Regions from separate parts of the Kitasatospora sp. NPDC051853 genome, predicted to be linked through region 2. Evidence: riboswitches for the same ligand, from Rfam matches in the RefSeq annotation. Region 2 holds a riboswitch; the other holds the start of a gene.
The links. A riboswitch is a leader RNA that binds a small molecule or an ion and turns the genes downstream of it on or off. The one in region 2 is predicted to bind glycine.

Region 1 (3,402 bases), on a different contig from region 2:
GCGCGTTGGCGATCTCCATCCCGGAGATCACCTCGTGGCTCCTGGTCCAGCCGCAGAGCGCCAGCTGCTCGGGCGAGGTGACGGCGGGGGCGTAGCCGTGCCCGCCGATCTCCATGTTCCCGTACTGGGCGTCCGGGCTCCCCGGCTGCCCGTGCCAGAGCAGCATCCAGACCCTGCCGCCCGCGAGCGCCCCCAGCAGCCGCTCGTAGGCGTCGTAGCGCTCCGGCGCGACCTCGCCGAGGGCGCGCTCGATCGCGCCGTCTGCCGCCGCTCCCGCGCTCATGCCGTGCTCCGCCCGCCGTCCCGTCTCGCCCTCGGCCGACCGTGGCCGTACGTGGTCTGTCGGGGGAAGCCTATTGGCCCGGCCCGACAGCCGTCATACCGCCGCCCCGTACCGGCGCGTAACGGTTCGGTGGTCGGTCCGGCCCCCCCACCCGGCTCAGACCGGGACCGCGCCGGACCTGACGTAGAACGGGCGGACCCGGGTGAGCATCCACTCCACCACCGGGTCGGCGACCAGGTCGAGCAGCACCAGGTGGACGCCCCACGGCGGCGGCATGGTTCCGAGCGCCCGGCCGAGCGCCTCGTTGACCTGCCCCGGGTCGGCCGGCCAGGCCGGGTCCAGCTGCACCCCGACGAACAGCACCGGGGCGTCCAGCTCCACCCCGGCCAGCGCCCGACGGGCCGTCAGGACCCCGGGCAGCTCGGCCAGTTCGGTGATCGCGGCACCGAGGAAGGCGTACGGCTCCTCGGCCGGCTCCGGCTCCCGCAGCGCCACCCGGGCACCGCCCTCGGGCTGCTGCTCCCAGCGCTCCGCGAGCGGCCCGCGGCGCAGCTCGCCGACCCCCTCCGGCGGCACCGGGATGCCCACCGGCGCCTCCGGGTTGACCGCGATCCCGACCCCGATCGGCAGGCCCCGGGCGAACTCCCAGGCCGGGGCCACCGCGAACGGCACGCCCGGCGCGATCTGGAGGAAGAGCTCCTGCGAGGAGAACACCGGCACGTACGGGGACCCGGCCAGCTCGATGGTCGGCAGGTCCAGCCCCTCCCCCTGCGGGTCGGCCCCGGCCGGCAGCGGGATCCAGACCTGGCTGCGCGCCAGCACCTCGATCACCCGCGGCGTCGCCCCCGGATCCCCCAGCGCGGCCGTCAGCACCTGCTCCAACTCGTTGACCGGCCAACTCCCCCCGGCCGGCGCACTCCCGGGCTCGGCCCACCCCTGCACTCCGGTATCGCCCGGCTGGTTCATCGGTCGCGCCCCTCTGTAGCTGTGCGGCCCCAAGCCTAGGGCCAGGTGGCGTGCTCCGGGGGCGGACCTGACCCACGGGGCGGACCCCTCTCCCGTCGCGGTCCGGTCTCGTGCCATGATGAGCGCGCTCGACAACTTCACACTGGCCGCTCGAACCCGCGCGGGAGAGTCCGGAGTGCGCCGTGTGCGCTGGGCCGGCGCCGAAGGAGCAAGTCCTCCCCGGAATCTCTCAGGCACCCCTACCGCACGGGCGAGGCAGATCTGGAAAGTGGACACGGCCGCGCCGTGCGCCCACCCACGGTGCAAGCCGCCATCCTTGGATGGGCGGTGAAGCTCTCAGGTTGTGACGACAGACGGGGAGACTCCACCCCCGCATGCCCGTTTCCGGCCAAGGAGTCCCGTCGCCATGTCCCCTCGCCTGACCGCGCTCGACGCACTGCACCGCTCCCTCGGTGCCACCATGACCGACTTCGCCGGCTGGGACATGCCGCTGCGCTACGGCAGCGAGCGCGAGGAGCACCTCGCCGTCCGCACCAAGGCCGGCCTCTTCGACCTCTCGCACATGGGCGAGATCACCGTGACCGGCCCGCAGGCCGGCGAGCTGCTCGACTACGCGCTGGTCGGCCACATCTCCGCGCTCGGCGTGCTGCGCGCCCGCTACACCATGATCTGCCGCGAGGACGGCGGCATCCTGGACGACCTGATCGTCTACCGGACCGGCGAGTCCGAGTACATGGTGGTGGCCAACGCCTCCAACGCCCAGGTCGTGCTGGACGCGCTGACCGAGCGCGCGGCCGGCTTCGACGCCGAGGTCCGCGACGACCGGGACGCCTACGCGCTGCTCGCGGTCCAGGGCCCGGAGGCCAACGGCATCCTCGCCTCCGTCACCGACGCCGACCTGCCCGGCCTCAAGTACTACGCCCTGCTGCCCGCCACCGTCGCGGGCAAGGAGGTCTGGCTGGCCCGCACCGGCTACACCGGTGAGGACGGCTTCGAGGTCTTCTGCGCCCCGGCCGACGCCGAGCACCTGTGGAACGCGCTGACCGAGGCCGGCGCCGACGCGGGCCTGGTGCCCTGCGGCCTCTCCTGCCGCGACACGCTGCGCCTGGAGGCCGGCATGCCGCTGTACGGCCACGAGCTCTCCACCGAGCTGACCCCCTTCGACGCCGGCCTCGGCCGCGTGGTGAAGTTCGAGAAGGAGGGCGACTTCGTCGGCCGCAAGGCCCTGGAGGCCGCCGCGGTGCAGGCCGAGTCCAACCCGCCGCGCAAGCTGGTCGGCCTGGTCTCGGACGGCAAGCGCGTCCCGCGCGCCGAGTACGCGGTCGTCAGCGCGGACGGCACCCCGATCGGGCGGATCACCTCCGGCGCCCCCTCCCCCACCCTGGGCAAGCCGATCGCCATCGCCTACGTGGACGCGGCGCACGCCGCCCCCGGCAGCGCGGTCGCGGTCGACGTGCGCGGCAAGCACGAGCCGGTCGAGGTCGTGGCGCTGCCGTTCTACAAGCGCGCCCGCTGACCCCTCGTCACCTTTCGAAACCCCCGGTCCGCTCAGCGGACGGCTTCGCCCTACCCTCTTGCGATCCTGGAGAATGACGTCATGAGCAACCCCACGAACCTGCAGTACACCGAGGAGCACGAGTGGCTGACCACCGCCGAGAGCGGTGCGGTCGCGACGGTCGGCATCACCAAGCACGCCGCCGACGCCCTGGGTGACATCGTCTACGTCCAGCTGCCCGAGGTCGGCGACGAGATCACCGCCGGTGAGTCCTGTGGCGAGCTCGAGTCCACCAAGTCGGTCAGCGACCTGTTCTCGCCCGTCACCGGCACGGTGACCGAGATCAACCAGGCCGTCATCGACGACCCGGCCTCGGTCAACAGCGACCCGTTCGGCGACGCCTGGCTGTTCAAGGTCGAGGTTGCCGAGACCGGCAAGCTGCTGACCGCTGCGGAGTACGACGCCTTCATCGGCGCCTGACCCACTGGTAGACGAGGTGACGGCCGCAGCGCGGCGGCCGTCACCCTCCCGGTCCACTGCCCGCACCGCCTTACGGGAAGACCCAACATGACTGTCCTGAACCAGTCCCTGCACGCGCTCGACCCGGAGATCGCCGCCGCGGTCGACGCCGAGCTGCACCGCCAGCAGACCACCCTCG
Region 2 (3,402 bases):
CAGGTGACCGGCTCCATCTCGGTGGTGGCGTTGAGCTTCATGGTGCAGGAGCCCAGCGGGATCATGCCGCGGTCCAGCGCGTAGTCCCGGTCCGAGAGGCGGCGCAGGTAGCGCAGCATCGCGGTCTCCGAGCGGTGGCTGTGGAAGACCGGGTGGGTGAGGTACTCGTCCTCGCGCAGCAGCGCGGCGGGCAGCGCGTCGGCGGTCTCGGTGACCTCGGCGGTGACGCCGAAGGCGGACCAGACGGCGGCCAGGTGCTCGCGGGTGGTGGTCTCGTCGCAGGAGATCGAGAGGGTGTCCTCGTCCGCCTGGTAGAGGTTCACGCCGTTCGCCCGCGCGGCGGCGGCGATCTCGGCGGCCTTGCCCGGCACCTTCGCCGTGACGGTGTCGAAGAACTGACCGCTGGTCAGCTCCACGCCGCCGGCGCGCAGGCCCTCGGCCAGCGCGGCCGCGTAGCGGTGGGTGCGGCGGGCGATCTCGGCCAGGCCGTCCGGGCCGTGGTAGACCGCGTACATGGAGGCCATGACGGCCAGCAGCACCTGGGCGGTGCAGATGTTGGAGGTGGCCTTCTCGCGGCGGATGTGCTGCTCGCGGGTCTGCAGGGCCAGGCGGTAGGCGCGGTTGCCGTCGGCGTCGACCGAGACGCCGACCAGGCGGCCGGGCAGGTTGCGGGCGTACGCGGCCTTGACGGCCAGGTAGCCGGCGTGCGGGCCGCCGAAGCCCATCGGCACGCCGAAGCGCTGCGAGGTGCCGCAGGCGATGTCGGCGCCGAGCGAGCCCGGGGACTTCAGCAGGGTGAGGGCCAGCAGGTCGGCGGCGACCGCGACGACCGCGCCGAGGCCGTGGGCCTGCTCGATCACCGGGGCGAGGTCGCGGACCTCACCGGTGGCGCCGGGGTACTGGAGCAGCACGCCGAAGACGCCGCGCTCGGCGATCTCGGCCGGGATGCCGGCCGAGAGGTCGGCGACGACCACCTCGACACCGGTCGGCTCGGCGCGGGTCTCGATCACCGCGATGGTCTGCGGCAGGGTGTCCGCGTCGACCAGGAAGACGCCGCCCTTGACCTTGGTGACGCGGCGGGCCAGCGCCATCGCCTCGGCGGCGGCGGTGCCCTCGTCGAGCAGCGAGGAGCCGGAGGTGTCCAGGCCGGTCAGGTCCGCGACCAGGGTCTGGAAGTTGAGCAGCGCCTCCAGGCGGCCCTGCGAGATCTCCGGCTGGTACGGGGTGTAGGCGGTGTACCAGGCCGGGTTCTCCAGCACGTTGCGCAGGATCACCGGCGGGGTGAAGGTGCCGTAGTACCCGAGGCCGATCATCGGCTGGAGGACGGTGTTGCGTCCGGCCAGCTCGCGCAGCTCGGCGAGCACCTGGGCCTCGCTCCGGCCGGCGGGGAGGCCGAGGGCGGTCAGGCTCTTGATCGCGTCCGGCACCGCGGCGTCGGACAGCTCGTCCAGCGAGCCGTAGCCGACGTGCGCCAGCATCTTCTCCTGGGCGGCGGCGTCGGGGCCGATGTGACGGTTCTCGAACGGGCTCGCGAGTTCGAGCTCGGTGAGGGTCGGCTTGGCGTTCATGGGGGTCGAGGCCTCCTGGTCACGGACCGGCGGGGGTACGCACGCCGTCGGCCATCGCCGCCGTGGGACAGCGGGGGCCTCGAACGCACGAACCCGTCAGGCCTCCCCCTCTGTCATCTGTACCTGAGAGCTTCGCCCGCACGTAGCAGCCCGCGGCCGCCCGTCGGCTTGCACCGTCGGTGAGGGTGGGGTCCGCCGGCTCCCTCGCCGTCGGTCCTGCCCTGCTTTCCAGAGTGACCTACCCCGCACGGTACGGATGCCTGAGAGATTCCGGGGAGGGTTTGCTCCTTCGGCGCCCTTCTCCGCCGGGGCGGAGGGGACTCTCCCGAGCGGGCTCGGCAGTCGCGCCCAGGGTACCAGCGGTCGCGTCGCAGATCACGGGCGCCCCCGGCGCGCTCCGGCCGCTCACGACGCGCCCTCGAACGGCCCATCTCCCTCCCCAACGGCGGCGTTCGAATGGCCGACGTCCGATTGATGGCTTTTCGTGTGAAGTGCGGCCGGGCAGCTCTGCCGACCGCCCCCTGACGGAGTGTCACAGGGGCTTTCGTACCTCTCCTCTGGAGGACAGCGTGCAGACCGACATCGACCCGCGAGACCTGATCGGGCACAAGGCGGTCGACCGGAACGGTGACAAGATCGGCACCGTCGACGAGGTCTACCTCGACGACGCGACCGGCGAACCCGAGTGGGCGGCCGTCCGCACCGGGATCTTCGGCCGGGACGCGTTCGTCCCGCTGACCACCAGTGAGTTCTCCGGCGAGGAGCTCCGGGTCCCCTACGACAAGTCCCTGATCAAGGACTCCCCCGACTTCGGCGTCGGCCAGCACCTCTCCCCCGCGCAGGAGCTCCAGCTCTACCGCTACTACGGCCTGGACACCGGCACGCCCGTCGCCGCCCCGGTGGCGGCCGCCGCCGTCGCCACCAACGGCACGGACACCGCCAAGGACCTCGACTTCGGCACCATCGGCACCACCAGCAAGGAAAGCAGCAGCGTGAACGCGACCACCACCGCCCCGACCATGACGGCCGCTCCGATGGCCTTCACCGCCACCACCGAGATGCCCGTCGCCGCCCCGGTCACCACCACCAAGCCGGCCGAGTCCGCCACCCCCGTCCCCACCTCCACCACCCCCACCGTCCCCGGCAACGCGCCCAGCGGCCCGGTGGAGATCACCTGCCGCGAGGAGCGCCTGGACGTCACCACCGAGTGGCACGTGCTGGGCACCGCGAAACTGCGCAAGTACGTCACCTCCGAGGCGGTGGAACGCAAGGTCCCGGTGGTCAAGGAACGGGTCCGGGTCGAACGGGTCCCGGTCACCGAGGCCGAGCGGGCCGCCCTCAGCGAGCAGGAGATCGCCGAGGCCGTCGAGGAGGTGACCCTCCGGGAGGAACGCCCGGTGGTCCGCAAGTACCTCGCCCCCATCGAACGCGTCCGCCTGGTCGTCGAGCGCTACACCGAGGAGGCCGTCATCCACGACGAACTCCGCCGCGAACAGGTCGAGATCCACGACGACACCACCGCCGCCCCGGACGCTCCCGCCACTCCCCCGCCCCCGCAGAACACCGGCCGCCCCGAGCCCCTGCGCCCGTCCTGACGGACCCTCACACCGAAGCCGCCCCTCCGGGGGCGGCTTCGGCGTTCGCTGCTTCGGTGTGCGCTGCTTCACTTTGCCAAAGCTTCACCAGAGAATATTTGACACAGTGAAGTATCTCCCGTCATGGTTACTTCAGTCCCTTGACTTTCAACTGAAGGAAGCTTCCGTGAGGCCGAGCAGCACGCGCGTGCTCCCCGCCCTGGTGCTGGCGATGCTGGCATTCAGCGTGGTGCAGACCG

Region 1: another riboswitch for glycine. It lies ahead of gcvT (glycine cleavage system aminomethyltransferase GcvT); the one in region 2 lies ahead of gcvP (aminomethyl-transferring glycine dehydrogenase).

Annotation. Positions count from the first base shown of each region.
Region 1 is NZ_JBITBY010000011.1:46,657-50,058, forward strand. Features, by position in the region: gene ACIA8O_RS29110 (enhanced serine sensitivity protein SseB C-terminal domain-containing protein) at 1-283, opposite strand, end outside; gene ACIA8O_RS29115 (enhanced serine sensitivity protein SseB) at 440-1,249, opposite strand; glycine riboswitch at 1,401-1,504, shown strand; gene gcvT (glycine cleavage system aminomethyltransferase GcvT) at 1,656-2,765, shown strand; gene gcvH (glycine cleavage system protein GcvH) at 2,847-3,224, shown strand; gene glyA (serine hydroxymethyltransferase) at 3,312-3,402, shown strand, end outside.
Region 2 is NZ_JBITBY010000001.1:12,858-16,259, reverse strand. Features, by position in the region: gene gcvP (aminomethyl-transferring glycine dehydrogenase) at 1-1,568, opposite strand, end outside; glycine riboswitch at 1,807-1,906, opposite strand; gene ACIA8O_RS00070 (PRC and DUF2382 domain-containing protein) at 2,138-3,163, shown strand; gene ACIA8O_RS00065 (MFS transporter) at 3,330-3,402, shown strand, end outside.